4 regions of the Halobacillus shinanisalinarum genome follow, and region 3 is predicted to be linked to each of the others. Evidence: riboswitches for the same ligand, from Rfam matches in the RefSeq annotation. Region 3 holds a riboswitch; each other region holds the start of a gene.
What was found. Region 3 has a riboswitch for thiamine pyrophosphate ahead of thiC (phosphomethylpyrimidine synthase ThiC). Riboswitches for the same ligand answer to the same signal wherever they lie in the genome.
Positions count from the first base shown of each region.

Region 1: it holds a riboswitch for thiamine pyrophosphate, as region 3 does, so the genes downstream of both, MUO14_RS16800 (ABC transporter substrate-binding protein) here and thiC (phosphomethylpyrimidine synthase ThiC) in region 3, are expected to answer to the same signal.
Region 2: it holds a riboswitch for thiamine pyrophosphate, as region 3 does, so the genes downstream of both, tenA (thiaminase II) here and thiC (phosphomethylpyrimidine synthase ThiC) in region 3, are expected to answer to the same signal.
Region 4: it holds a riboswitch for thiamine pyrophosphate, as region 3 does, so the genes downstream of both, thiC (phosphomethylpyrimidine synthase ThiC) here and thiC (phosphomethylpyrimidine synthase ThiC) in region 3, are expected to answer to the same signal.

Region 1 is NZ_CP095074.1:3,384,221-3,391,753, forward strand. It holds gene MUO14_RS16780 (aminotransferase family protein) at 1-671, shown strand, start outside; gene MUO14_RS16785 (aldehyde dehydrogenase family protein) at 710-2,137, shown strand; gene ald (alanine dehydrogenase) at 2,161-3,294, shown strand; gene MUO14_RS16795 (S8 family peptidase) at 3,809-5,263, shown strand; TPP riboswitch at 5,754-5,859, shown strand; gene MUO14_RS16800 (ABC transporter substrate-binding protein) at 5,989-6,909, shown strand; gene MUO14_RS16805 (3-oxoacyl-ACP reductase) at 6,899-7,533, shown strand, end outside.
Region 2 is NZ_CP095074.1:2,176,069-2,183,601, reverse strand. It holds gene MUO14_RS10770 (pyridoxal-phosphate dependent enzyme) at 1-304, shown strand, start outside; gene MUO14_RS10765 (PucR family transcriptional regulator) at 323-2,008, shown strand; TPP riboswitch at 2,065-2,176, shown strand; gene thiW (energy coupling factor transporter S component ThiW) at 2,269-2,763, shown strand; TPP riboswitch at 2,769-2,872, shown strand; gene tenA (thiaminase II) at 2,913-3,602, shown strand; gene thiD (bifunctional hydroxymethylpyrimidine kinase/phosphomethylpyrimidine kinase) at 3,599-4,411, shown strand; gene thiM (hydroxyethylthiazole kinase) at 4,402-5,178, shown strand; gene thiE (thiamine phosphate synthase) at 5,175-5,792, shown strand; gene MUO14_RS10735 (alpha/beta fold hydrolase) at 5,909-6,715, opposite strand; gene MUO14_RS10730 (spore morphogenesis/germination protein YwcE) at 7,025-7,297, shown strand; gene MUO14_RS10725 (hypothetical protein) at 7,348-7,533, opposite strand, start outside.
Region 3 is NZ_CP095074.1:4,565,769-4,573,301, reverse strand. It holds gene MUO14_RS22670 (cysteine dioxygenase family protein) at 1-461, opposite strand, end outside; gene MUO14_RS22665 (serine protease) at 723-890, opposite strand; gene thiC (phosphomethylpyrimidine synthase ThiC) at 912-2,696, opposite strand; TPP riboswitch at 2,833-2,947, opposite strand; cobalamin riboswitch at 3,206-3,405, shown strand; gene MUO14_RS22655 (hypothetical protein) at 3,575-3,796, shown strand; gene mmgD (citrate synthase) at 3,874-4,992, shown strand; gene MUO14_RS22645 (bifunctional 2-methylcitrate dehydratase/aconitate hydratase) at 5,094-6,536, shown strand; gene prpB (methylisocitrate lyase) at 6,567-7,487, shown strand.
Region 4 is NZ_CP095074.1:3,024,930-3,032,462, reverse strand. It holds gene MUO14_RS15260 (serine protease) at 58-225, opposite strand; gene thiC (phosphomethylpyrimidine synthase ThiC) at 247-2,028, opposite strand; TPP riboswitch at 2,168-2,282, opposite strand; gene xsc (sulfoacetaldehyde acetyltransferase) at 2,616-4,394, opposite strand; gene MUO14_RS15245 (LysR family transcriptional regulator) at 4,521-4,898, opposite strand; gene MUO14_RS15240 (aspartate aminotransferase family protein) at 4,957-6,348, opposite strand; gene ald (alanine dehydrogenase) at 6,446-7,533, opposite strand, start outside.

The DNA of each region.
Region 1 (7,533 bases), 1.2 Mb from region 3:
TTCAAGGGGCTGGTGGTGTTCATATCGTGTCTGAGGATTACTTTAAGGAAGTAAGAGAGTTATGTAATCATTACAATATTTTGTTGATTACAGATGAGGTCATCACAGGTTTCGGTAGAACGGGAAAGGCATTTGGAATGGAGCATTATGGTGTTACTCCAGATATGATGTGTTTGGCAAAGGGGATCACAAGTGGATATGCACAGCTCGGCGGGGTCGTTCTTTCCGAGTCTATTCATAAAGACTTCATGGAACGATCAAATGGGACACTCCTGCATGGCTATACCTATAGCGGCCATCCAATGGCTTGTGCCGTGGCTTTGCGTAATATTGAAATCATCGAAAATGAAAACTTGGTGGAGAATGCCCGAAACATGGGCGAGGAAATGCTGAAAGGCTTTCAATGGATACAAGGGGAAAGGGACCTTGTCGGTGAAGTTCGAGGATTAGGCTTGATGGGAGCTGTTGAAATTCTATCACAAGGAAAAGAACCTCTAGCTCCTGCGATTGTAAATGAAGCGGCAAGCCGGGGACTTATTTGCAGGTCTGTCGTCTTCGATAATCAAGATACACTCGTATTTGCACCACCGCTAACGATTAACAAACAAGAGGTAGAACAAATGATAGAGATTCTTCATGATGCAATTCATGCAATTGAACATAATTTATAAGAAAAATGTTACACGATGAATAATAGGGAGGTTTGAAAATGACGACGAAAAAGCAATTGTTTATTAATGGAGAATGGCACGATGCAAAGCATTATACATCACTTTTTTCCCCTTATAGTGGAGAGTTGATTGCAGAGATCCCCTCAGCAACAGCAGAAGAGGTGGATTTGGCGATAGAGGCTGCTGATCAGACTAGACAAACGATGCTTGAAATGCCAAGCCACCAACGTGCACAGATTCTCGAAAATCTTGCTGACTTATTGGAACAACGCTTTGATGAAGCAGCCAACATCATTGCTGAGGAAGCAGCCAAGCCGGTCAAAACGGCGGAAGGAGAAGTAACCAGAACGATTCAGACGTATAAGTTCTCCGCTGAGGAAGCCAAAAGGCTCAACGGAGAAACCATCCCAATGGACGCAGCTCCTGGCGGGGAAGGGAGAGTAGCTTACACCGTAAGAGAACCACTTGGGGTGGTAGGAGCCATTACGCCTTTTAACTTCCCTATGAACTTAGTTGCCCATAAAGTTGGCCCGGCGATCGCTTCCGGAAATGCTATCGTTCTAAAGCCAGCGGGGCAAACGCCGCTTTCTGCCTATTTTCTTGCCGAGCTCCTGCATGAAGCAGGGATGCCGTCGGGTGCTTTTAATGTAGTAACTGGGAGTGGCTCTGTCGTCGGAGAGAAGATTGTCACAGATGAGAGAGTAAAGAAAATCTCTTTTACCGGCAGTCCGGAAGTAGGCATTGGTATTCGTAATAAGGCAAGACTCAAGCCCGTTACGCTTGAGTTAGGATCCAATGCCGCTGTAATCGTGGATAAAAATGTTGATGTTGAAAAAATAGTTCCTCGCTGTGTGACGGGAGCATTTGGGTTTCAAGGACAAGTCTGTATTTCCCTGCAACGGATTTATGTTCATAAAGATAACTATGATCGCTTCGTAGATAAATTTGTTGCAGCGACGAATAAACTAAACGTTGGCGATCCGTTCGATCCAGCTACAGATGTTTCGGCGTTAATCAGCCCACAGGATGTAGAACGCACACTTGAGTGGATCGACGAGGCCAAACGGAACGGAGCGAAAGCAGCTACAGGGGGAACGAGCGAAGGGAATATAGTACAGCCAACCGTTCTTCTCGAGGTAGATGCCTCCTCAAAGGTTTCTTGTCAGGAAGTTTTTGCCCCAATCGTTTTAATAAACAAAGTCGACTCTGTTGAGGAAGCGATTGAGGCAGTCAATGACTCCCGCTATGGACTTCAGGCAGGGATCTATACGGAAAATATTCATACAGCCATGCGTGCGACGAAAAAGCTGCATGTCGGTGGTGTATTAGTTAATGACATTCCAACATTCCGTGTTGATCATATGCCGTATGGCGGCGTAAAGGAAAGTGGAGTTGGACGAGAAGGAATCAAATATGCAATGGAAGAAATGACGGAACTAAAACTAGTAATCTTTAACAACAATTAATTTAAATAAGGGAGGACATTCAAATGATCATTGGAATTCCAAAAGAGATTAAAAATAACGAAAACCGCGTGGCACTAACACCGGCTGGGGCTATGAGTCTTATAAAGGCAGGGCACCAGGTGATTATGGAGACGGAAGCAGGACTCGGAAGCGGATTTGAGGATGATTCCTATCGAGAAGTAGGGGTCATGATTGAGGTAGATGTAGCAAAAGTTTGGGCTTATGCAGAGATGGTTATGAAAGTAAAAGAACCGCTTCCTAGTGAATATAACTTTTTCCGAAAAGGATTGATCTTGTTCACTTACTTACATTTAGCTGCTGAACCGGAACTGACAAAAGCACTTGTAGAAAAAGAGGTAACGGCCATTGCCTATGAAACGGTGCAAGTGGGAAGAGCCCTACCATTATTAACACCAATGAGTGAAGTAGCCGGACGGATGTCAGCACAAATTGGAGCTCAGTTCCTTGAGAAATCAAAAGGGGGAAGAGGCGTTCTTCTATCGGGTGTACCTGGTGTTAGACGTGGAAAGGTAACCGTTATTGGCGGTGGAGTAGTAGGAACGAATGCGGCTAAGATCGCGATGGGTCTAGGTGCTGAAGTAACCATTATCGATTTAAGTCCGGAACGTTTACGCGAACTTGATGATATCTTTGGTGATCAGATCCAAACACTCATGTCCAATCCACTAAATATTGCTGAAGCCGTGGCCGAATCCGATTTAGTCATCGGAGCCGTGCTCATACCGGGTTCCAAGGCGCCAAAGCTTGTAACGGAAGAAATGATCACATCCATGAATCCAGGTTCTGTTGTTGTAGATGTTGCCATTGACCAGGGTGGTATTATTGAGACAGCTGATCAAATAACGACACATGACAGCCCGACTTATACGAAGCATGACGTCGTCCATTATGCCGTAGCTAATATGCCAGGTGCTGTACCACGGACAGCTACGAGTGGCCTTACAAATGTGACAGTGCCCTACGCATTACAAATTGCCAATAAAGGCGTTAACGGAGCCATTGCTGATAATCAAGCATTAGAATTAGGATTAAATACAGCAAGTGGGGTGGTTACATACAAAGCGGTAGCTGATGATCTTGGCTACGAATATGTGCTACCAAAGGAAGCGTTGGCGAAGGTTAAAGCTCTAAATTAACATGATAAAATGGATAAGCACTTCCTTATTTCTGTCAATAGAATTAAGGGGGTGTTTCTTTCTCATCAAACGTTTCACCTAGAACAATCGGTTCCCGTTTGCTTCTCACGCAAGTACTCAGCGAACAGTTCACGCTGATAATCAAGGGTCTGATGTCCATTCCATTTCCCCAAAGGTTGTATAGACCTCACATTCACTTTAGATAAGAAATTGTACGTCCAGGAAATGTTTGATAGTTAGAGGTTTGCCAAATGGTGATTTGCAGCAAATAATTGTCAATAGAATTTCTTTTAAAGCGGCTTGAGTTCTCAAGCCGTTTTTTATAGTTCACTATCCGACACCCGTTCGTTTTAAATTGAAATAAAATTTAGGTCCTTTACTTTAACCATAAACTAGCAAATGCTAGTTCTTAAGGGGTTTTTTAAACTTTATATACTGAAAATTTTAAATTTTGTGTTATTCTAGTTCAGAAAAGGATTTTAGAAGATCAATAAAAAGGAGGAGACACACAAACATGAAGAAAAGAGCAAGTATTGTTTTATCATTGGCTGCAATCTTGTCCTTACTTGTTTCGCTTTTTCCAGGTGGAATAGGTGTGAATGCTGAAACAGGTATAAACGTTTCTATCGACCCCCATCTAAATAAAGCATTAGAAACGGAGGCAGGACCGTTTGAAGTGGTGGTCACTTTTGAAGGTGAAGGAGCCCCAACTACTCAAGATGTTGCTATCCTCGAAAAGATTGGATTGACGGAAGGGGTTACCATGAAGGCCCTTCCGGTTGCCGGTGTCTTAGCAACAGAAAGTCAGATTGATAAACTAGCACAAGCGGAAGAAGTTCGTTCTCTTTACTTGAACAGAAAGCTGACTTACTTCAACGAGAAGGCTACAGAACTTACAGGAGTCGATCAGGTTCGCATGGATGACCAAATGACAAAATGGAACGAAGGTCTTCCTGTTACCGGGGAAGGGGGCTCCGTTCTTGTACATGACAGTGGGGTCGACGGCACACATGCAGACTTAGAATATGGCTCCCATCTGGTTGAAAATATACTTAGCTCCATTAACTTACACGCCTATAGCGACATCGGCCCTGTGACGTATCAAGAAGGCGTTGTCAACACGGATACAAATTCCGGTCATGGGACTCATGTTGCTGGTACTGTGGGTGGAACAGGACAAATGTCTAACGGAAAATACGAAGGTGTTGCCCCAGGTGCTGATTTAGTCGGCTATGGTTCCGGCGGTGCTCTCTTTATTCTTGATGCTATTGGCGGATTTGACTACGCTTTAACCCATCAGGCGGAATTTGACATTCGCGTCATTACAAATTCTTGGGGTTCATCAGGTGAATTCGATCCGAATGGCCCCGTCAATGTTGCTAGTAAAGTGGCATATGAACGGGGAATGGTTGTGACGTTTGCAGCCGGTAATGCTGGTCCTGAGGCAGATACGATGAACCCGTATTCTCTTGCACCATGGGTGATTTCTGTAGCAGCAGGCACCTTTGAAAGTGAACTTGCTGACTTTTCTTCTCGTGGCGTGAAAGGGGAAAGCGGTACGTTTACTAGCGAAGGTGAAACATATACGTATTTCAATCGGCCAGACGTAACAGCACCAGGTTTAAATATCGTGTCAACTAGAACTCTGTCACCGGTGGGTGTACTTAACACGACCACCGATGCAGAAAATATACCCACAGCTTTTCTGCCGTATTATACTACGTTAAGTGGAACCTCCATGGCCACCCCGCACGTTGCGGGTATAGTCATGTTGATGCTTGAGGCCAACCCGACACTGTCCCCTGACGAAGTATTTGAAATCTTGACAGAAACTACTACGGACATGCCAGGATATGAAGCATGGGAAGTCGGTACCGGCTATGTAAATGCTTATGCGGCCGTAGATCGTGCATTTGAATTGACGGACAGTAAGACTAAAAAGGGGCCGAAACATAAGTCTCTAAGATAATAGACGACAAATATTTATCGTCTATTTGGATGAAAACCGTCTCGAGCATATGCCCGAGACGGTTTTATTTTGTATGCCGGGCATGGGTGTAAGATTCAAGTCCCGAGCGGTGAGGGTCGTTGTAGCCGTTAGCCAAAAACAAGGGTGTCAGGGTGACCTGAATCTAAAGGAAGCTGGTGACAAAGTTCCGCCTTGTGGGATACGAAAGTTGGTTTATCTTTTTCCTTCCCAAGCGATTAGGACTTTTCCAAATTCCTTTTCAAGGTTTTCTATTTTTTGTCGTTCAGTCTCTGAGAGAGTTGCTAACTTGTAGTCATTCTTCATATGAAAACCTCCAATCTAAATTCTTACTTAGAGTATTCGTTAAAAAGCAAAAATTATTCCACTTACGTATATTTCTGAACTCTAACTGACAAATGGATATCCAATTTTAAATGTCAGAAGACAAGGCTAACTTTGTGTGTTAAACTCTAGAAAATAATATAAGAATGCTATTCACTAGGGGAGCCATATGGCTGAGAAAAGAAATGATATTTCTTTGACCCTCTGAACCTGATCTGGTTAATACCAGCGAAGGGAAGTGATGTTGTTAGCATTAATCATCGTTGATTAATGGGGAATAACAGGATCACTTACATGTGGTGCTGTTTTTTTATTATGGAAACGTTTCTTACAACAGAAATGACTGGAGCATTAGAAAATATTTTCAATGGGAGGATGATGATATGGAAAAACTCAGATTTGGCCTGGAATGGTTTCTAAACCCGAACCACCTTCCCTTTTTGATTGGGGTAGAAAAAGGGTGGTTTAAAGAAGCTGATCTGGATGTGGAGATGATAGAACCTGTGGAACACTTTGATGCGATGGATGAAATTTACAAAGGACGTATGGACATGGCTGTTACAGAACCTCTTCACCTAGTACAGGATCGGCTAAAACAAAAGGACGTCATTGGGTTCTCAAGATTTTTAAAATCTGATAGTGGAGTCATGTCACTCGAAAATAAAGGAATCACAAGACCAAAAGATATGCTTGGGAAGAGACTAACCTATCCAAGTGCTCCGGGACCAACAGGATTATCCTTTGTGAAAGCACTGATCGAGGCTGATGGAGCACATTGTAATGTCAGTGACGTAACTCCAGTTAACAAGGGGTTTTATCATACAGATGCTTTAATTCACGATGAAGCGGATATAGCTTTTTCTGTACAACAGCATCATGAAGTTATTGAAGCAAGTGAACGGGGATATGAACCAAGATTCTTTTCACTAAAAGAATGGGGACTGCCTGCAGGTGGGCATTTAATTTTAATTACTTCACGAGAAATTTTAGACAAACGCAGACAAGGGATTGATAAGTTCTTGGAAGTTTTGAAGAGAAGCATTGAGTTTATAGAAAACAAACCTGAGGAAGCAAAGGTGGTTTATTATCAATTTACTGGAAACCGGAAGGATCATATTGAAGCTGCTATTTTAGACGCAACTTTATCATACTTCACAACAGATTTTTCAGTGCCGGTCGCTTATTTTGACGATTTACAAAAATGGCTGAATAAAACAAAACTGACTGATTATTCAATAGACCCTCAGGAATATTGGACTAATGAATTCGTGCATAATAAAGGAGGAAATGACAATGGAAATTAAAGATCAAGTTGTACTCGTCACTGGGGCAAGCCGAGGATTAGGAGCGGAAATAGCCAAAGCCTTCGGACGAGAAGGAGCAAGAGTTATCGTTAACTACAATCAAAGTGAAAGGAAAGCACAGGAAGTAGTTGAAAGTATTGGCGATCGTGCTAGGGCTATTCAAGCAAATATCCTCGATAAAGATCAAGTTCAAGCGATGTTTGATCAAGCAGAAAGGCATTATGGCCAAGCCGTTACCACTGTGATTAATAATGCTCTTGTTAACTTTAAATTTGATGCCGTGAACAGGAAGACCGCGGAAACGGTAACCTGGGAAGAGTATCAAACCCAATTAGAGGGGAGTGTGAAAGCAGCGTTACACACAACACAAACTGCTACTGAAGGAATGCGTGGGCTGAACTTTGGAAGAATTATAAACATCGGTACCAATCTATTTCAAAACCCTGTGGTCCCTTATCATGATTATAATACAAGTAAGGCGGCATTACTCGGTTTTACTAGAAACATGGCTCGCGATATGGGAGCTCACGGTATTACGGTAAATATGGTTTCGGGCGGGTTATTGCAAAAAACGGATGCAAGTGCATCGACTCCTGATGAAGTGTTCGATATGATTAGTGAAAA
Region 2 (7,533 bases), 2.4 Mb from region 3:
AAAAATGGCTGAGTCCTCTACGCTGGCAGACAGTTTGTTAGGTGGGATTGGGCCGCATAACGAATACACCTTTTCATTAACCCAGGAATATATGGATGAAAGCCTTCTGCTCTCTGAAAAGGCAATTTCAGAAGGGGTATTGTTTATGATGGAGCATCATAAAATGGTGATAGAGGGAGCTGCAGGTGCAGGAATCGGCCAGCTGCTATTAGAAGAGAGTGGAGATGGGCGTACGGTTGTGGTGATTGTCAGTGGTAATAATGTCGACCATGAAACGGTGCGTGAGTTGATTAAAACTAGATAAGCTTGCGGGGTGTGATGGATGGGAATAACTGTGAAGGATATCTTACAATTACCTGTAATGAAGTCGGCGAAAGTCCATGTAGGGCAAGAGCATGTAGAAACTAATCATGTGGAGTGGATCTCCGTCATTGAAACACCGGTAGAGAATTTTGTTCGAAAAAACGAATTTGTACTTAGTACAGGAATTGGTTGTGGCGACGACCCTAATTGTTTAGAAACCTATGTAAAGGATGTTATGCAATCGGGCGCGTCTGTACTCGCCTTTGCTACAGGACGGCACATTTTTAAGATTCCTGATCGCATTCAACAGCTTGCTTTCGACCAGGATTTTATCATCATCGAAATTCCATGGGACGTCCGCTTCGGAGATATTTTGCAGGATGTATTAATTGAAATTAGCAAAGAGAAGGAAGCTGAACAAAAGCAAGCCGAAGGAATCAGACAAGAATTGATTAATTGTGTGCTAAATGGAAAAGGCTTGCAAGAGATCATGACCATTCTTTATCACCATTCGAGGATTCCTGTCGCGATCAGTGACCACAATAAAATTTTGCGTGCTAATTATGATTTTGATCAGAGAATAATCGATGTCTTGAACGGAGTAGTTGAAGGGGATTACGAACTCATTCCGGCTGAGGGAACACCGTTTCGTGACCACCCTCTTTATCATTACATTGAAGAATATAAGATCGGTGAGCAATACTGCTATCAACTTACTATCCTGTCTAATCATAAAAAACAAGGCTACCTTCTCTTTCAGCCAAAAGACGATGCAGAATTAACATGGCCTGTCCTAAACATTCTGGAACATGCGCTAACAGCTAGTGCTCTATATTTTGTAAAAGAAGATGCCATTGAAATGACAGAAATCCGGCTTAGAGATCATTTCTTATTGGATCTAGCCAAGAATGATATAAACTTAGATAAACAAATATTGTCAAAAGCTCAATTGCTAGGCTATGATTTGACTCTTCCATACATTTGTCTTGTCGGTTCTATCCGCTTCAAGAAAAAGGTAGATAACCTTATTGGATCAACAGATCATTCAGTACTATCCTCTTCAATGCACAGTCGCAATTATTATATTCAAAAAGAGGTCACCCATGCTGGCGAGGTCTTGAAAAGGCGAACGATGACGACATTTGAGGATGGAGAAGTAATTGTCTACTTGGAGGCAGATAGCCATCCTTATGTGGAAACAAGTAATCAATTTCTAGACCTTATCGAACGACGATTAAATGAGTTGCTTGCAGGAATAAATATTTCCTGGGGAATATCCTTTCACAATAAAGGGTTTCTTTCCTTCCACCAAAGCTATGAAGAGGCCGTAACCGCTTTAAATATTGGAAAGCAACAGCATGAGGAAGGAAACCGTACCTTTTTTAGTGATACCCGAATGAACAGACTTCTCATGGCCCTATCCCATGAAAAAGAAATAGAAAGCATTGTAAAAGATACGCTGCAGCCTTTAATAGAATATGACCAGAAGCGGCAGACCGATCTCATTCAGACGTTTATCGTTTATAACAAATATAACAGTAACGTGAGTCAAACAGCGAGGGCCTTGACTTTGCATCGTCAATCTTTACTCCACAGACTGCGTAACATTGAGCAATTAACAGGATTATCACTGTTAAATTCGGATGACTTGTTTTTGCTTGAGCTTAGTGTCAGGTTATGGATGCTAAAAAAAGTAGAAGAGTAAACGGTGACAAACGTAAAATGCTTTGTTATGATGAAAGCAACCAAGCGAATAGGAAGTAAAACTACTAGGGGGGCCCGAATGTGGGCTGAGAGGAAAGCAAGTAGGCTTTCCGACTCTTATGAACCTGATCTGGTTAACACCAGCGGAGGGAAGTAGTCAGACGAAATGTCTTATGACTTTATCCACTCGAAGCCAGGTCCACTCTAGGATCTGGCTTTTTTAGTGTTCAATCCACTCCCTTAATGAAAGGAGGAGAAAATGTGAATCGAACCCGTCTCTTAACGACGATGGCGGTATTTGTAGCAATTGGAACGCTTGGGTCCCAGTTGCTTTGGTTTCCAGCTGGTATTGCTAAAGCCTATCCTGTGCAGCATGCCGTCAATGTGATGGCAGCCATCACGCTTGGGCCGATCCCAGCAGTCGGAATCGCTTTTACGATCGGCCTGCTTCGTAATCTACTCGGACTCGGAACATTGCTTGCGTTTCCGGGAGGTATGATAGGGGCCTTGCTCGCAGGTTACTTTTACAAATGGTCTAAAAAGCCCTGGACCGCAGCGGCTGGGGAAGTGATTGGTACTGGCATGATAGGTGCTATGTTTTCCGTGCCGTATGCCAACATACTAATGGGCAGTTCGGTGGGAGCACTAGCCTTTTTGCCCTCGTTTCTTATCAGCAGTACAACTGGCGCATTGATCGGCGGATTTGTCGTATCAAAAATGCGTCAATCGAACGCTATCCCACAACCAAATCTATAACTTTCGGAAACTACTAGGGGCGCGAGTGCGCTGAGATAAGGATTCTTCCTTAGTCCCTTGGAACCTGATCTGGGTAATACCAGCGAAAGGGAAGTAGCCTCACAAAAACTCTTAGTAGCTTCCTTCTTAAAAATAAGGAGGCAAAATTTATGACATTTACCGAAACATTAAGAAAAGAAAATAACGAACTATTTGAAGCGATTTTTAACCATCCTTTTGTTGATGGGATCGGCAAGGGTGAGGTTCCAGAACAAGCTCTAGCCCACTATATTAAAGCGGATTACGAATACTTAAACGCTTTTATGCACGTGTATGGTGTCGCGATATCAAAGTCAACCGAACGCCGTGACATGGGTTATTTCAGTGAGCAAGTAGGATTTGTTTTAAACAGTGAAACACATCCACACCACAACTTCTGTGATGTCGTTGGGATAGGTTATGACGAACTACAAGGCTACCCATTACCGCCGACAGCCGACCACTACGTTAAACACATGATGTATCATGCGCAAATGGGCGGACTTGGTGAGATCCTGGCAGCATTACTCCCATGCCCTTGGACATACGTTGAAATCGGCAATCACTTGATGAAAAAGTACCAGCCGACACCGAATCACACGTTCTATCCTTGGATAGAGTTCTACGCGAATGAGGATTTTGATACGCTATCAATGGCCATGTGTGATCGCCTTGATGAGCTCGCCGAAGAAGCATCAGAGGTTGAGTTGCGTAGAATGAGAGATGCCTTTCGAAAGAGTTGTCAACTTGAATTGAATTTCTGGGAAATGGCGTACACTTGTGAAGAATGGCCGACAGGGGAGGCGGTGAGTTCGAAATGAAGCAAGTTTCTTGTGCGTTAACGATTGCCGGCACTGACCCGAGCGGTGGTGCCGGCATTCAAGCCGATTTAAAGACATTTCAAGAACTAAAAAGCTACGGGATGAGTGTGATCACATCGGTTGTAGCTCAAAATACAACAGGCGTGAGTGGCGTTCATCATCTTCCCATTGAGATGCTGAAAGATCAGCTTGAGGCGATTTATTCTGACATGCCTGTACATGCTTTCAAAACAGGGATGATCTCAAATGTTAGTATGATGAAGGCGATTGCCGAGTGGGTTCCGAACTTGTCTGCACCTTATGTGATGGACCCTGTCATGGTTGCCCAAAGCGGTGACCCTCTGATTGATGAGGAGTCGCGTGTATGGCTTCGAGAGAATCTACTGCCGCTAACTTCGATTGTCACACCTAATATCCCTGAAGCAGAGGATATTTTAGGGGGAACAATTGAGAGCGGTGAGGACATGAAGGAAGCGGCACAGCAAATGGTTACTAGATTTGGTGCTGGTGCAGCCTTAGTAAAAGGTGGTCATATAAAAGGAGAAGCGGTTGACTTTTTATATGATGGATCTGGGATTCATACCTTTACAAGTGAACGAATTGAAACGAAAAATACCCACGGAACAGGCTGTACGTATTCAGCAGCGATAACGGCTTATTTAAGTCAAGGAGCGCCTATGGTAGAAGCTGTCGAGCAAGCGAAGCATTTTGTTACGGAAGCGATTCGCCATTCCTTTGATCTAGGTAATGGAAGCGGGCCGACGAATCACTTTGCTACACGCGAGGAGGTTTTTAACAAATGGCTTTAGATATTGTTTCCGAAGTAAGGGAGAAACAGCCGCTAATTCATAACTTAACGAACCAAGTTGTCATGAACTTTAGTGCCAATGGATTATTGGCCTTTGGTGGTTCACCAATTATGGCGATGGCTAAGGAAGATGCAGCTGATATTGCGAATGTATCTGATGGTGTATTGATCAATATGGGTACGTTAACAGAGGGTCAGGTTCAAGCAATGATTTTAGCTGGAAAAGCCGCGAATGAGAAAGGGATTCCTGTCGTGATTGACCCGGTTGGTGTGGCGGCAACAACGTTTCGTACGGAAGCTTTTCAGCGAATCGCAGCAGAAGTGCAGCCTACAGCCATTAAAGGAAATGCAGGCGAGTTAGCTCATCTCGTTGGGATGCCTTTAGAAACAAAAGGTGTCGATTCTGTCGATTCAGACAATGCCGATGAGATCGCTCGAAAAGTTGCTGATAAATTTGACACGATAGCTATTGTGACAGGTAAAGTGGATGTGATTTCAGACGGGGAAGAGATGATTAGCAATCAAACGGGGCATGCCTGGCTTTCGCAAGTGACTGGAGCAGGCTGTTTGCTCGGATCAATTGTTACAGCTTGCTTATCAACGACAGGTACACCTCTGAAACAGGCTTATACAGCGGTGAAATTTTACGGATTAGCAGCAGAGAAGGCTGCTTCTCAGCCTGGCGTGAATGGACCGGGAACGTTTGCTGCTCATTTTATCGATGCGCTGACCATGAATCTATCGCAACTAGAGGATTCTTCCTCATGAATCTACAGCAAAGACTAAGAAAATATCTTATCATGGGCAGTCAAAATTGCCAGCGTGATCCTGTGGTCATTCTAGAGGAAGCGATCGCTGGTGGGATTACAGCCTTTCAGTTTCGTGAAAAAGGGCCGAATGCTCTTGAGACAGAGGAAAAGCTTGAACTTGGCTTGAAGCTTCGCCAGCTTTGCCGGAAGCATCATGTGATGTTTATTGTAAATGATGACAGCGTTTTGGTGGAACCATTGGAAGCGGATGGTATTCATGTTGGGCAGAATGATGTAGACGTTGAGCAATTGCGTTCGACTTTTCCTGAGAAAATTATAGGTTTATCGGTTTCTAGTGAAGCCGAGGTTAGGAAAAGTGCTATAGATGTAGTGGATTATTTGGGTGCGGGTCCTGTGTTTGGGACTTCGACGAAGATAGATGCTAAGGCGCCTGTTGGTACGGAATGGATTACGAAGGTGAGAGCGATGTATCCAAATATGCCCCTCGTTGGAATTGGCGGGATTACGGCTCAGAATTCTCGATCTGTGTTGGAAGCGGGTGCCGATGGGGTGTCTGTTATTTCGGCGGTGACCCAAGCTGATGATGTGAGCCGTGTGGTGGAGAGACTCTAGGAGCTGGCCGCCGTGTTATCGGTGGCTAGTGCCGATAAATGAAGAGTAAGCCAGGAGCAAAGACTTGCCCCTGGCTCTCTACTAGTTATTTCTAGTCTGTTCATGGGGCGACTTTTTCAGTCAAGGGTTCTAATGAACGAATCGACTACATTGTTAAACCGCTCGGGTTCTTCTAAAAAAGGACAATGGCAGCTATTTTCAAAGAGTTCTAGGCGGGAATTAGTGATTTCTTTGTGCAAATGTTCACCTGCAGCGACAGGAATAAGTTTTTCTGTCTTACCGAAGCAAAGTAAAGTAGGTATCGTAATCGATGGTAGGTATGGACGGCAGTCAATGATTGATTGGTCAAACAGAATCGCACTTGCAATCGAAGCAGGAAGCCGCATCGTTTCCTCAAGCATCCACTCCATCTCTTGTTTAGGTACATTTTCCTTAAACATTAAGGGGATAAACCCAGATAATAATTCTTTTTGGTCTGTTTGGATATCACGCATCATGCCAGTTAACGCAGGAAGATCAAAGGCACCAATCTTGAAGTCATTCCATTTAAAATCAGAAGCTAATTCATCAACGATAACTGTCGCCTTAATATTATTTTGTCCAAATTGATGAAGATATTCCCAAATGACAAAGGCGCCCATCGACCATCCTAAAAGAGTTATATTCTTCAGCTTCAGCTTATCAACAAATTGCTTTACATCCCGAGCGTAATTAGCCACTGTATGGCCAGAATCCACATGTGAGGACTGTCCATGGCCACGCAAGTCTAAAGTTATCATCCGATAACCCTTACGAAAGTAGTTAGTTTGTTTTTGAAAAAAGCGACTGCTCATCCAAACTCCATGAAGGAATAAAATCGGCTTGCCTTCACCAATATCCTCATAATACAGTTCTACACCATCGTCAAGACGTATAGATGACATTACAAATTCCTCCCCGTTTACTTACTTACTTATTATTATGTTGCAATTAAAAGTATTATCTTCTAGAGCACTGGAATCGCCGGAAACTTATTTAATTCGTTCCTCCTAGAGACTTTCTAATTAATAAAAGGTCATTTAAAATCATTTAATTTAAAGGATTCCTATGCTTCATTTCTTATCAAAATACTAACTTCTAAAAATTCAAGAACAAATTGTGAAGTTTATGTGTCATTTATGAGGATATTCTGTTACAATGATTATAATGAGAATACGCTTACAAGGGAACATTTAAATAAGGAGTTGGATTCAATGGGTATTGTGCTAATGTTTCTGTTAATTGCAACGGTTGCCCCATTTGTGTTTATTCATTTGAAAAAGACGAAGCTTGCTATTGCTCAAACGATTTTGCTTGTGGGAATGTGGCTTTACTTCTTTGAGGCGATGTTCATGGTAGCCCCGACCGCTTTCTCGATCACATGGGTCATGTTCTACCTTAGCCTCGTTGTTGCAGAAGTAGCTTGGGTCATGTTCATCATACACGTTGCCAATTCACAGGCAAAATATCAAGAGAGTTATCAGTAAAAAATAAAAGCCTCCTTTCACAATTCAGGAAAGGAGGCTTTTTCTGTGCTCTATTGCCGAGCTTGAGTATAAAATAATTGTAGCAATGCTTGTAAAAAAGCAATGACTGATATGACGAATAGCAGAGTCTTAAACGTATAATCCGAATAAAGTGCTCCCCAAAGTGTAAAAGATGCCAATATGACGCAAAGAACAAAGCTAATTATATTCTTCCAAGGCAATCCACCAGGCTCATG
Region 3 (7,533 bases):
TCGTCCCCATGCGGCTCTAGAATATGGCAATCGGCTGGGGGTAGAAGTTCCCCTGTGCTTTGTTCGTTCACTGTCATGGCACCGGCATAGCAAAGCTTAGCAGTATGATCAGAAAAAGATTCGAGTTGAACATAGTTTTTCACTCTCATACGACCGGAAACCACTCCTTCCACTCCCCAAGTCCCGTCGTGATCATGCAAAGGAGTGCACTGTCCAGGTTCCCATATTAATGCGAGTACTTCGAATTGATTCTTAGGATCACGATAAAGGGAATGGCGGGCGTATTGACTATTTTCCGTTTGTAATTTCTCCTGTGAAAGCCATGATTTTGTACGTATCAATTTGCAGAGAAGTCGTTCGGCTTCCCTCACGCGTTCGGCACTCTCAGTTGTCTCCTCCACTACTTTAGTCATCTCACTTATAAAGTCAGAAAGTTCATATTGTTGCTGTATCTTTCCCATTTTGAAAATTTCCTCCTTCTGCTGGCAGCCTTAGAATTATACTTCGGTTTTTAAATGATAAAGTGTCTCTATTAAACATTAACACATAATGGTTTTCCCGTTCCTTCTTGAATATGACCTCTTAAAACACTTAATAGGTTTTGTACGACGAATTACTTGATGATCAAGATATTTTACCGACTAGCACCTTACTACGTAAAAAGGTGACCTCGGCTCCAAACCGAAGTCACCTTAGCTGTTCAAACTCGTTCAACTTAGCAGTTAATAGTATAACGCGATTACCTTATTACATTTCAAACACTTATTATACTTGTTATTCCCTTTAAAATGATGATCACAATTTTGTTGGATCTCTTTTAAACTATTTTTCAAAGAAGCAAGGTGGTTTTCCGTTTGATTAATCTCCTCTTCAATTTTCTGGACCTTCACCCGTAATCCCTCCTTGGAATATTACTGATAAATCTTGCCGCCGGACTTCTTAAACTGTTCAGCTTTCTCCTTCATCCCCTTCTCAATATCCTCATTTGTAAAAAGTTCATTGTTTTTCGCATAATTGCGGATATCCTGGGAGATTCTCATACTGCAGAACTTTGGTCCACACATGGAACAGAAATGTGCTGTTTTTGCACCTTCAGCAGGCAACGTTTCGTCATGGTACTCGATGGCACGTTCAGGATCTAAAGATAAGTTAAATTGATCTCTCCAACGGAACTCAAAGCGTGCTTTTGATAAGGCATCATCGCGTTTCTGTGCACCTGGATGTCCTTTTGCCAAATCAGCTGCATGGGCTGCAATTTTATAAGTAATCACTCCCTCACGAACATCATCCCTATTCGGTAAGCCTAAGTGTTCTTTTGGCGTTACATAACAAAGCATGGCTGTCCCGTACCAGCCAATCATGGCTGCTCCAATCGCAGAAGTAATGTGATCATAACCAGGAGCTACATCCGTTGTAAGCGGTCCAAGAGTATAAAAGGGCGCTTCCTTACACACTTCCAATTGTTTGTCCATGTTTTCTTTAATGAGATGCATGGGTACATGACCCGGCCCTTCCACCATCACCTGCACATCATGCTCCCACGCAATTTGTGTTAACTCTCCAAGCGTTTCTAATTCTGCAAACTGTGCTTCATCATTTGCATCGGCAATGGATCCAGGACGTAAGCCATCCCCTAAGGAGAAGGAAATATCATAGGTTTTCATAATTTCACAGATTTCTTCAAAATGAGTATACAAAAAGCTTTCTTCATGGTGATATAAGCACCACTGGGCCATGATCGACCCGCCCCGGGATACAATTCCAGTTAAACGCTCTGCTGTCAGCGGGACATATCTTAATAGAACGCCTGCATGGATCGTGAAGTAATCCACCCCCTGCTCGGCTTGTTCAATCAACGTATCACGGTAAACCTCCCACGTCAGATCCTCGGCAACGCCATTTACTTTCTCTAGTGCCTGATAAATAGGAACGGTCCCCACCGGTACTGAAGAGTTTCGAATAATCCACTCTCGAGTTGTGTGAATGTCTTTCCCCGTTGATAAGTCCATAATATTATCTGCACCCCAACGTGTAGCCCAGGTCATCTTTTCCACTTCTTGTTCGATAGAGGAGGAAACAGCAGAATTGCCAATGTTCGCATTAATTTTGACGTGGAAATGACGACCGATAATCATAGGTTCTATCTCTGGGTGATTAATATTAGCAGGAATAATTGCACGACCCTTTGCCACTTCATCTCTGACAAACTCCGGATCCATATTTTCCCTAATTGCGATAAACTCCATTTCGGGAGTAATCATTCCCTGTTTAGCATAATGAAGCTGCGAGACATTTTTCCCTTTTGTAGCGCGTAATGGTTTACGGTTTAATCCAGGAAACACCTTATCGTTTGCACGAGGGTCATTCTCATCCTTGTACCCATTATCTTCAGGCTTTATTTCGCGGCTTTCATATTCTTCAACATCGCCCCGTTCTTGAATCCATACACGGCGAGTGGCTGGAACACCCTTGGTAATATCAACGGAGTAATTTGGATCTGTATAAGGACCGCTTGTGTCATACACACGTACTGGAGGATTTTCCTCTTCTCCAAACGTCCCTGATGTTGGACTTAATCCAATTTCACGCATGGGAACCTTAATACCAGGTCTTGATCCTGTTACATATACTTTTTTACTTCCTGAAAAATTAGACATGATGGAAATGTTTCTTTCGTTTAATGAACTCGTTGACATCATAAATCTCTCCTTTTTTAAAATGTAAAGGACGAGATAAGGAACAATAGAGAGGAGAAAGCATACAGAAGTACATAAAAAAGCCAGGCCATAAAAATATGGACCCGGCTAATATGTATGCAGAAGTAGGATTGCATTGATGATTGGTTAACTTCCCCACGCTGGTATGATCCAGATCAGGTCCCAAGAGTCAAGAAGCTTCAACGCGCTTCTCTCTCAGTCCAAACTATTGGACTCCCCTAGTTATTTCTATTCAATTTGATTACAGTATATATGATTCTTGAGGAAAAACAAACCTTAAATTGAAAATATATCTTACCTGACTCATCCATTCTCTAAAATAAAAGAAATCTTTTCAGCATCAACATTCCATCCAAAATCAATCCACATACTGAGAATATGAGGTTTTAGATGATGCCTATGTTTTGAATGACGTTCCAAAAAATAATTGGAAGACACTTTCAGCTATTGTTAATTTTCCAAATACTTGATATATTTAAGAAGACAATTGTATAGGTGTAGAAATAGGTGCAGGTAAATGTATTCATTTATCTGCTTAAAAGGGAAGTTCGGTTAGAACCCGACGCTGTCCCGCAACTGTATTTAGGAGCAATTCGAATAAACCACTGTTTTCATGGAACATGGAAATGGGAAGGTTCGAGGAGCGATGATCATAAGCCAGGAGACCTGCCTGTTTTTAGCGAACACTAAAACCTACGCGGATAGGAGGTGTTAAGGGCGAGAATAGCAGGAATGCTACATGGTTTGTTTTCATTACCATGTATTATTTGATGGATACGCAGCTTAACAACTTCTTTTGGAAGTTGTTTTTTTATGGTTAAAAATTCTAGTGATAAACATGCTTGAGGAGGTACCCTTTGTTTGGTTCAGTCGAGTATTATTGCCAATTATTTAAAGCTGGTATTATGAACAATTTCATTGCAGATCACAGCTGTTCATTGCGTACTAAATATTCACAATTAAGAGCTGACGTTATGAAACGAGAATATAAATATGAGAAAAAAGAAGTACACTTACAAAATCTCGAAAAGGCCTATGAAAAAATATATGCAGAGATTTTTGGAGCCCTGCAAAAATAAGAACGACTCATAGAAAGGGAAAAGTTCCCTGTATTTTGTAAGCGGTTTCCTTAATGTTGACATTATTAGGAGGGTCATTGATGGCAGAACAAACTGTGTATAAACCTGGTTTAGACGGAGTTATTGCTGCAGAAACAGGTATTTCTTATTTGGATGTAGAAGCAGAAGAAATTGTGATCAGAGGGTATGAATTAATCGAGCTGGCGGAGAAAAAGCAATACTTGGATTTGGTCCATCTTTTGTTACAAGGTTCATTACCTAAAGATAGCGACCGAGCATCGCTTCAGAAAGAATTAAAGCAAGAATATAGTCTCCCTCCCAAATTCTTTAGGCTGTTTGAGCAACTTCCGAAAAAAACGCACCCCATGGATGCATTACGTACGGGAATTTCAGCGCTTTCAGGATATGATGAGAGGTTAAACGAGCGTAATGAAGAAGAAAATTTAAAGAAAGCGATGCTTCTTTTAGCAAAAATCCCAAATATCGTTGCAAACAGTTACCATATTCTCCATGGTCAAAAGCCAGTGAAGCCTAAGCAAGACTTACCTTATAGTGATAACTTTTTATATATGATTACTGGAAAAAAACCGACTGCACGTGAAGCAGCTATTTTTGATCAGTCATTGATGGTCTACAGTGAACATGAAATGCCGAACTCCACCTTTGCTGCACGAGTCATCGCCTCCACAAATGCTGATATTTACGGGGCTCTAACTGGAGCCGTGGCATCGCTGAAAGGAAACTTACATGGGGGTGCCAATGAGGCTGTCATGTATATGCTACTGGAAGGAGAAACGATCGAAGGTTTCCGTTACCTGCTCTATAAGAAGCTGAAAAACAAAGAAAAAGTCATGGGTTTCGGGCACCGAGTTTACATGAAGAAAATGGATCCAAGGGCTGCATTAATGAAAGAGGCTTTACGTGAGCTTGCCGAGGAAAAAGGTCGCATGGATTTATTCGAGATGTGTGAAGCAGGAGAAACCCTCATACGTGAAGAAAAAGGATTATATCCAAATCTTGATTATTACGCAGCCCCTGTTTATTATTTGCTTGGTATTCCAATCGAACTGTATACGCCCATTTTCTACGCATCGCGTACGTTAGGTTTATGTGCTCACATCTTTGAACAACATTCCAATAATAAATTGTTCAGGCCTCGCGTACATTACACAGGACCACGTGGGCTTCATCCTTAAAAAAAGCGATAGTGAGCTTACATGAGTTTTTCTTTCTCTCCGGTCGGCTAAGACCGACCGAGGAGTCTTTACATATTCTTAAAAAAGAGGTGGAACATGTTATGACAGAAGTGAAAATGAACACAGTTCAATCAACAGATCAAGTAGTAGAACAAATTGCCGATTATGCGGTCAATGGAACGATTTCGAGTAAGGAAGCGCTGGAAACAGCACGTTATGTATTAATGGATACCTTGGGGTGTGGCTTACTGGCGCTTCGTTACCCAGAATGCACCAAACACCTTGGCCCTATTGTACCCGGAACGATCGTTCCAAACGGCGTTCAAGTTCCTGGGACACAGTATAAACTAGATCCCGTCCATGCGGCGTTCAATATTGGATGTATGATTCGCTGGCTGGATTACAATGATACGTGGCTTGCAGCCGAATGGGGTCACCCTTCTGATAACCTCGGAGGTATTTTAGCTGTGGCCGACTACCTAAGCCGTGAGCGTATCGCCGAAGCCAAGGTGCCTCTTACGATGGACACTGTTTTGGAGTACATCGTAAAAGCGCACGAAATACAAGGCATTCTTGCTTTGGAAAACAGTTTGAACCGCCAGGGCTTAGATCATGTTCTGTATGTAAAAGTAGCGACAACCGCTGTTGTTACGGCGATGTTAGGGGGAAGCAAAGAAGACGTTGTCAACGCGGTTTCCCAAGCGTGGATTGATAATTCCAGCCTTCGAACGTATCGCCACGCACCAAACACAGGTTCAAGAAAATCTTGGGCTGCTGGAGATGCGACAAGCCGCGGAGTTCGCCTAGCCCTCATGACGATGAAGGGGGAAATGGGATACAAAACCCCGTTATCTGCACCAGGCTGGGGCTTCCAGGATGTACTGTTTGATGGGAAGGAATTGACGATTGCCCGCCCATTTGACTCTTACGTTATGGAAAACATCTTATTTAAGATTTCTTATCCAGCCGAGTTCCATGCACAAACGGCAGCCGAGGCAGCGATTCAATTGCGTGATCAGGTGGCTGATCGATTGGATGAGATTGAAAAAATAGAAATAACGACCCATGAATCGGCCATACGAATCATTGATAAAAAAGGCCCTCTTCATAATCCGGCAGACCGCGACCATTGCTTGCAGTATATTACAGCGATAGGCTTAATTTATGGTTCGTTGACAGCGGACCATTATGAAGATGAAATCGCCCGCAACCCTCAAATTGATCGATTAAGAGATATGATGGAAACAGTAGAAAACGAACAATACAGCAAGGACTATCTTGATGCTGGCAGACGGTCAATCGCTAATGCCGTACAAGTTTTCTTCAATGATGGAACAAAAACGGAGCAAGTGGCGATTGAATACCCAATCGGACACCGTCGCCGTCGTGAAGAAGGAATTCCGCTTCTATTGAACAAGTTCCACGACAACTTGAAGACGCATTTCCCTGCCCGTCAAGTCAACGATATTTATACGCTGTGTGAGAATCAAAAGGAACTTTCACTCAAACCTGTTCATGAATTTATGAATCTGTTTAGAATTTAATTATGTATATTTAGCCAAGGAGGCATTGTAATGACTTGGATCGTGGAACCAAAATCAACACAGAACGAGCGCGCTGAACAATTCAAACGCCTTATTAAGAAAAATGAAATACTAAGAATCCCCGGTGCCCATGACGGAATGTCCGCTAAAATTGCAAAAGACGTCGGTTTTCAGACATTATATCTTTCAGGTGCTGCTTACACAGCCAGTCGAGCTCTGCCCGACTTAGGGATGATTTACTCCAATGAGGTAGCAGACAAAGCAACCGAACTGGTGCGTGCTACTGACCTTCCTCTTTTAGTCGATATTGATACGGGTTACGGTGGTGTATTAAATGTGGCACGAACCGCGAGAGAGATGGTAGAAGCAGGAGTAGCTGCCGTTCAGATTGAGGATCAGCATCTCCCTAAAAAATGCGGGCATTTAAACGGTAAAAAACTCATCGACCCTGATGAGATGGTACAAAAAATCAAGACGATTAAAGAAGTGTCCCCTACCCTAGTTATCGTCGCAAGAACAGATGCGAAGTCAGTGGAAGGCATCGACAAGGCCATTGAACGTGCTAATTTATATGTCAAGGCAGGAGCCGACGCCATTTTCCCAGAAGCGCTGACGAGTGAGGAAGACTTTCACAGGGCTTCGCAAGCGATTGATGCACCTTTATTAGCCAACATGACCGAATTCGGAAAAACACCCTATTTTACTGCCGAAGAATTCGAGTCATTTGGTTTCGGTATGGTGATCTACCCGGTCACTTCCTTACGTGTAGCAGCTAAAGCCTATGAACGTGTTTTCACTGAGATTTTTGAAAAAGGTACTCAGGAAGATATGCTTGATGATATGCAAACACGCGGAGAGTTGTACGAAAAGATTCGCTACTATGATTATGAACAACTGGATCAAAAGATTGCTGAAACCGAGCTGCCTGAAATCGGTAAGGAGAGAAAGTAAACCGAACTGCAAAAGCCCCATTCTCTGCATCATGCAAAGAATGGGG
Region 4 (7,533 bases), 1.5 Mb from region 3:
TTCCAACAGCCTGCTCCCCTCATCAGGCTTGCCATGTACCACGTTTGAGCTTTTCAGTTAGTAATATAATGCTTCTGTCTTATTACATTTCACACATTTTTCATAATTATTATTCCCTTTAAACTGATGATCACAATTTTGTTGAATCTCTTTTAAACAATTCTTCAAAGAAGCAAGGTGATTTTTCGTTTGATTAATTTCTTCTTCGATGTTTTGAACCATCATCCGTACGCCCTCCTAAGAAAGTTACTGATAAATATTACCCCCAGATTTCTTAAATTCTTCAGCTTTCTCCTGCATCCCTTTTTCAATAGCCTCTTTCGTAAAAAGTTCATTATCTTTTGCATAATTACGAATATCTTGAGAAATTCTCATACTACAGAATTTTGGTCCGCACATGGAACAAAAGTGAGCCGTTTTTGCACCTTCAGCAGGTAGTGTTTCATCATGATACTCAATAGCACGCTCTGGATCCAAAGATAAGTTAAATTGATCTCTCCAACGAAATTCAAAACGTGCTTTTGACAAGGCGTCATCCCGTTCTTGGGCCCCTGGATGTCCTTTTGCTAAATCAGCTGCATGGGCCGCGATTTTATAAGTAATAACCCCTTCACGAACATCATCCCTATTGGGTAAACCTAAATGTTCTTTTGGCGTTACATAACAAAGCATTGCGGTTCCATACCAACCAATCATAGCTGCGCCAATCGCAGAAGTAATGTGATCATAACCAGGAGCTACATCCGTTGTAAGTGGTCCAAGTGTATAAAAGGGGGCTTCCTGACACACTTCTAATTGTTTGTCCATGTTTTCTTTAATAAGATGCATGGGCACATGGCCTGGTCCTTCAACCATCACCTGTACATCGTACTCCCATGCGATTTTTGTCAGCTCTCCCAGAGTTTCTAGTTCAGCAAACTGGGCTTCATCATTTGCATCCGCAATGGACCCAGGACGTAACCCATCCCCCAGGGAGAAGGAGATATCGTAGGCTTTCATAATTTCACAAATCTCTTCAAAATGAGTATACAAAAAGCTTTCTTGGTGGTGATACAAGCACCACTGTGCCATGATCGATCCACCACGAGAAACAATACCCGTTAAACGTTCTGCTGTTAGTGGCACATATCGCAAAAGAACACCTGCATGGATCGTGAAGTAGTCCACACCTTGCTCTGCTTGTTCGATCAACGTATCACGATAAATCTCCCACGTCAGGTCCTCAGCAACACCATTGACTTTTTCTAATGCTTGATAAATGGGGACAGTACCAACCGGAACGGATGAGTTTCGAATGATCCATTCTCGAGTTGTGTGAATGTCTTTCCCCGTTGATAGGTCCATGATATTATCTGCGCCCCAACGTGTGGCCCAAGTCATTTTTTCAACTTCCTGTTCAATAGAGGATGAAACAGCTGAATTTCCAATATTCGCGTTAATTTTGACGTGGAAATTACGACCTATAATCATAGGTTCGATCTCTGGGTGATTAATATTAGATGGGATTATTGCACGGCCTTTTGCCACTTCATCTCGGACAAACTCCGGATCCATACTTTCCCTTATTGCGATAAACTCTATTTCAGGAGTAATCGTTCCCTGTTTAGCATAATGAAGTTGCGAGACATTTTTCCCCTTTTTGGCACGTAATGGTTTACGATTTAATCCAGGGAATACTTTATCGTTTGCACGAGGATCATTTTCCTTATACCCATTATCTTCAGGTTGGATTTCGCGGTTTTCATATTGTTCCACATCGCCTCGTTCTTGAATCCATACACTTCGAAGGGCTGGAAGGCCTTTGGTAATATTAACGGAATAATTCGGGTCTGTATAAGGACCACTTGTATCATACACACGCAATGGAGGATTTTCCTCTTCCCCAAAAGTACCTGTTGTTGGACTTAACTCGATTTCACGCATGGGGACTTTTATGTCGGTTCTTGAACCTGGCACATATACTTTTTGACTTCCTGAAAAACTAGACATGATGGAAATGTTTTTTTTGTTTAATGAAGATGGTGACATAATAAATCTCTCCTTTTTTTGGTATAAAGGACGAGACAGACTACACCAAGTGGAAAAGCTTATTGAAGCACATAAAAAAGCCGGGTCCATAATAAATGGTTGGACCCGGCTAATATGTATACAGAAGTTGTGTTAGCAATGATGATTGTTCTAACTTCCCTACGCTGGCATAATCCAGATCAGGTCCAAAGAGTCAAGAAACTTCAACGCGTTTCCTTCTCAGCCCAGCTTATTGGGCTCCCCTAGTTATTTCTATTCAATTTGACTACAGTATATATGAATCTTGAAAAAAATCCAATACCTAACTTGAGAATAATCTTTTCAACTCAACAAAATACAGTATTCATTTTTAGATTCCTCACCGATACTCATGCGTAAACTATCATGCTTGTTCCCGAACTCGTAATTTACCTATTATCCCTCCATGAACTTTAACATAGGGCTAGCTATGAAGTACCTGCAAAATAGACGAGAACGGTCAGATGAGCACAAACTTAGTACTTATGCAATGGGTTGCCCCCCCTGTTTAAACAGGGAGCAACTTGTTCAATGTCAGTTGAATACGTTATGCTCTTTAGCCTATAATACTATTCTTTTCCCCAACTTTCAAAATCTAGATGCTTATATTTAGCAAGGTAACGCGTTGGCATTTTCAGTGCATCTTTTCTAAACGGTGGTGCCAGTTGTGTTCCGTCTACTTGAATGTCAATAACGGTTGGCTTTTTGGATTTTATAGCCTCGGCTATTACTGGTCCGACATCTTCTGGCTTATCTACTCTGTACCCTTGCGCACCCATTGACCTAGCCACTTCGGCAAAATCAGGGGAATCAATATCTGCACCGACAAAGCGATTATCATAGTAATCTACTTGGTTCTTCTTCTCCGCACACCATGCGTTGTTATTAAACACACAGGCAACGACCGGAATATTCTGCTCTACTGCTGTACTAACTTCGTGGAGACTCATGCCCCATGCACCATCACCGACAATGGCCACCGCGGGACTATTCGGATCACCTAATTGCGCCCCCAATGCCGCCGGATAAGCAAATCCTGTATTACCAAATGTAAGTGCCGCAATATGTTTTCTTCCTTGGTTGAATTTCAAATAGGCATTGGCTGTGGATGAAACGTTTCCGATATCTGATGAGATCATCGTTCCTTCAGGTACTGCTCTCGTTAACTCTAGCAAGGCGCGGCGAGGGTTGATAGGATTTCCGTCTTCCATTGCGAGGGATACGAGTTCTTCTTCCCATTTTTCTCTTTCATGTGTGACTTCTTGTAACCGATCTTGGTTTTGTACCGGATTAGGGGCTTCCTCCTGCAATCGTTTGACGAGCTCGTCACATGCTGATTTAGCATCTGCAATTAAACCGACCTCAATCGGATGTGTACGTGCTATATTTCGAGGGTTAATATCAACCTGAATAATCTTGGCGTCTTCAGGAAAATAATCAATGTCATAACAAGGTAATGTTCCAAACACCGATAACCTTGTGCCGATGGCGAGTACGACGTCTGCTTTTTTCAACGTATTCATGGCAGCTTTTGACCCCATATATCCAATTGGCCCAACAGCTAATGGGTGGTTATCCGGGAAGGCATCGTTATGCATGTAGGAAACCGCCACAGGGGCTGTTAAATGTTCGGCAATTTCTTTGACTGTATCAATCCCATCAGAATCTACAGTTCCTCGACCGGAGATAATGACCGGATACTCTGCGTTTTTAAGCAGTTCAACCGCGTTATCCAACTGGGCCGGATCACCGCTTCCACGAGAATCCACACGATATTGATAAGGTTCCAAAATTTGATCTTCTAATTCACCGTAAAAATAATCACGGGGGATATCGAATAGTACTGGCCCTCGTTCGGCATATGCAATTCTAAATGCTGTACGCAGGCAATCAGCTACGCGGCTGACGTGGGTTACCTGAACCGTTTCCTTCGTAATGTCCTCAAACACAGAGACCTGATTGCATTCTTGGAAACCATCCCATCCAACTGTCGGCGTACCTGCAGATGGTGAAATTACGACCATAGGGGTGTGTGCCTGATTCGCTGCTGCCACAGAAGTTACCATATTTGTAATCCCCGGTCCATTCTGACCAACTACTACACCTGCTACTCCTGTTACACGAGTATAGGCATCAGCCATATGTGCGGTTGTTTGTTCATGACGTACCGGCAGGAACCGAATATCGGCAGTAGGTAATAGATCAAGCATATCCATAAACGCCGACCCCAAAATTCCATAAACCTCTTTTACTCCTTCAGCCACTAGGGTTTCTACAATCGCTTCACTTGGCGTCATTTTAACCTTTTTCCCTCTCAGTTGCTTCACTTCGGACTCTACTTTTGCCATACGAAATTCCTCCTAAATTAATTATATATATTTATTCCCCTGTCTAGCATACTGGGGATTCTAACGTTAATTTTTTATCTAAAGGTTTAATAGAATGAAGAAATAATTCTGCTGTAGACTTCAACACTACATCCCGATGATAGACGTCAAAGGATATTCTTTTCTAAACTCCCCTAAAATTTGCGGAAGAATATTCTCACCAATGGTTAGGCTGCAGGCGATTTTTAGGTCACCATAAACTTGATCAGACATGCTCATAATTTCCTTTTCAGCTGTTTCGCTTATCTTGATGATTTCTTTAGCATAACGATAAGGAACATTGGCAGCCTGTGTTAGTTGAACCTGTTTCGTCGTTCGTTCGAACAATGTCGTATTCAAGTCTTTTTCTAGTAATTTTATCTGGGATGTAATCGTTGGTTGGGATAAATAGAGTAATTTAGCTGCTTCAGAAAAGCTTTTCTTACCAGCCACTGTGATGAAAGTTTGTAGCTTCTCATAGTTCATAATCGCTCACCTTTCTATGAGAGGGTGTTCAAAGAACACCTAGCAATAAGCTGCTAATTCAATTTTTACTTGTTTTTTCGATTTTAACGTAGGCTTTTAAATCATAAAACGCTGACTTCACTGTATTCACTACAAACTCTAAATCATCTTCTGTTGAGGAGAGGGGTGGCGCTATAATTAGTACGTTATTGTAACCAGGTACGGTGTCACCGTTGCGTCCGATAATTAATCCATTTTCTTTACATTTCCCAATAATGGAACCAATCAATTGGTCGGAGGCCGGTTTTTTGGTCTGCTTATCCTCGACCATTTCGATGCCATAAAGGAAACCAACGCTCCTGACTTCGCCGACATTCTCGTGTTCGATCAACTCTTTTAGTTGCCCTAAAATGGTTTCCCCTAGCTCATCGACTCGATTCACAAGATTTTCTCTCTCAATAATTTCAATATTTTTTAAGGCAACCGCACACGATGCTGGGTGTCCCCCGTATGTGGAAACGTGTCTAAAGTGGTTATGGTCACCGGCTTCTTTAAATTTTTCGTAGATGTCAGATTTAACGGCCGTTGCCCCTAATGGCAAGTAACCACTTGTCAATCCTTTTGCCATCGTAACGATATCTGGTTCAACACCCTCTGTGTGCATGAATCCAAACATCTTTCCGGTACGTCCGAAGCCTGAAACCACTTCATCCATTATTAGGAGCACATCATGTTTTTTACAAATCTCGGAAACTCGTTTTAAATAGGCTTTAGATGGTATGATGACTCCCCCGCCAGAAATAAACGGCTCCATAATGACACCGGCTACGGATTCTGCCCCCTCCCACGTAATCATTTGATCAATCATTTCTGCGGCGATTAAATCGCTTTTTTCCGCATCTTCATCAAAAAGGCTACGGTAACTATATGGAGGCGGGGTATGGAGAAAGCCCGGTACACCTGGATCATATTTCATACGACGATTCGCTTGCGCTGTTGCACTTAATGCCCCTAAGGTCGTTCCATGGTACGCACGGTATCTTGAAATAAATTTGTACTTTCCAGGATTTCCGTTTTGATCGTGATATTGACGAGCAATCTTAAAGGCAGCTTCGTTGGCTTCAGATCCGCTATTTGAGAAAAATGTTTTATAGGATCCCCCTAAAAGTTGACTGATTTTCGCCGATAAGTTAATAGCCGGCATATGGCTCAACGTCAATGGAAAATATGATAATTGCTTCATTTGCTCACTTGCAGCATCAATGATTTCTTGTCGGCCATGACCTAAATTTAAACACCATAACCCTGATACCCCATCTAAATATCTATTCCCATTCACATCTGTAAACCATGAACCCTCACCAGATTCCGCGACCATCGTTGGTTGGTTTTCAACATGACGATGCATGGCATGCCATAGATGATCCGTATCCTTTTTCACCAAACTATCCATTTCTTCTTTTACCTTCATCACATTCATCCCCTTTAATAGATGATTAAGATACAAGCTTTAGAAATCGGCAACAGAAACATCAAGCTACATCTAATGTCTTTCCTTTACGAATAAATCATGATGAAGTGGTGGCTAAATCCTCTAGCAATAATTCGGCCGGTTGATAAGGTAAACCTAAGGCTTTCGCTACCGCTGGATGTGTAACGTATCCCTTTAACGTGTTAATCCCTTGGGCTAATGCTTTATTTCCGCTGATCGCTTGCTTATATCCTTTACTTGCAAGTAACACACCGTACTGAGTTGTCACGTTTGTCAAAGCATAAGTCGATGTACTTGATACGGCCCCAGGGATATTGGCGACTGCATAATGGACGACCCCATGCTTCACATACGTTGGCTGATCATGAGTCGAAATTCGATTGGCTGTCTCAATGGATCCCCCCTGATCAATGGCCACGTCAACAATAACTGAACCATCCCTCATCGTTTTGACCATGTCCTCTACAACTAGTTGAGGAGCCTTTGCACCGGGGATTAATACCGCGCCAACCAATAAATCCGCTCTTTCCACTGCAGCTGCAATATTGAATTCATTTGACATAACCGTGTTGATTTGACCGCTAAATTCATTATCCAATTCTCTTAGTCTGTTAGGGTTAATGTCCAGCAAAGTCACATTGGCACCTAAACCCAATGCCATCTTAGCTGCATTCGTCCCAACTATACCTCCGCCGAGAATGACAACATCCCCTGCTTGAACCCCGGGTACTCCACCTAAAAGGGTGCCTTTTCCGCCATTTAACTTTTCTAAAAAATGAGCCCCAATTTGTATAGACATTCTTCCAGCTACCTCGCTCATAGGCGTTAGTAATGGAAGGGCACCGTTGTCTAGTTGGATGGTTTCATAGGCGATGGCAGTAACTCTGCATTCTAGAAGTGCTGCGGTAAGGCCCGGTTCCGCAGCAAGATGAAGATAAGTGAACAAGATTAATCCCTCACGGAAGTATTGATATTCCTCTGGCTGCGGTTCTTTCACTTTGAGCACCATTTCAGCTTCCCAAACATCTTGCGGTGAAGGCATGATTATGGCTCCAGCTGCCTTATACTCTTGATCAGAAATCCCACTGCCTACCCCGGCACCACTTTCCACCCAAACTTCATGGCCTGCCTTTCTATAAGCCGTTATTCCAGCAGGTGTAATAG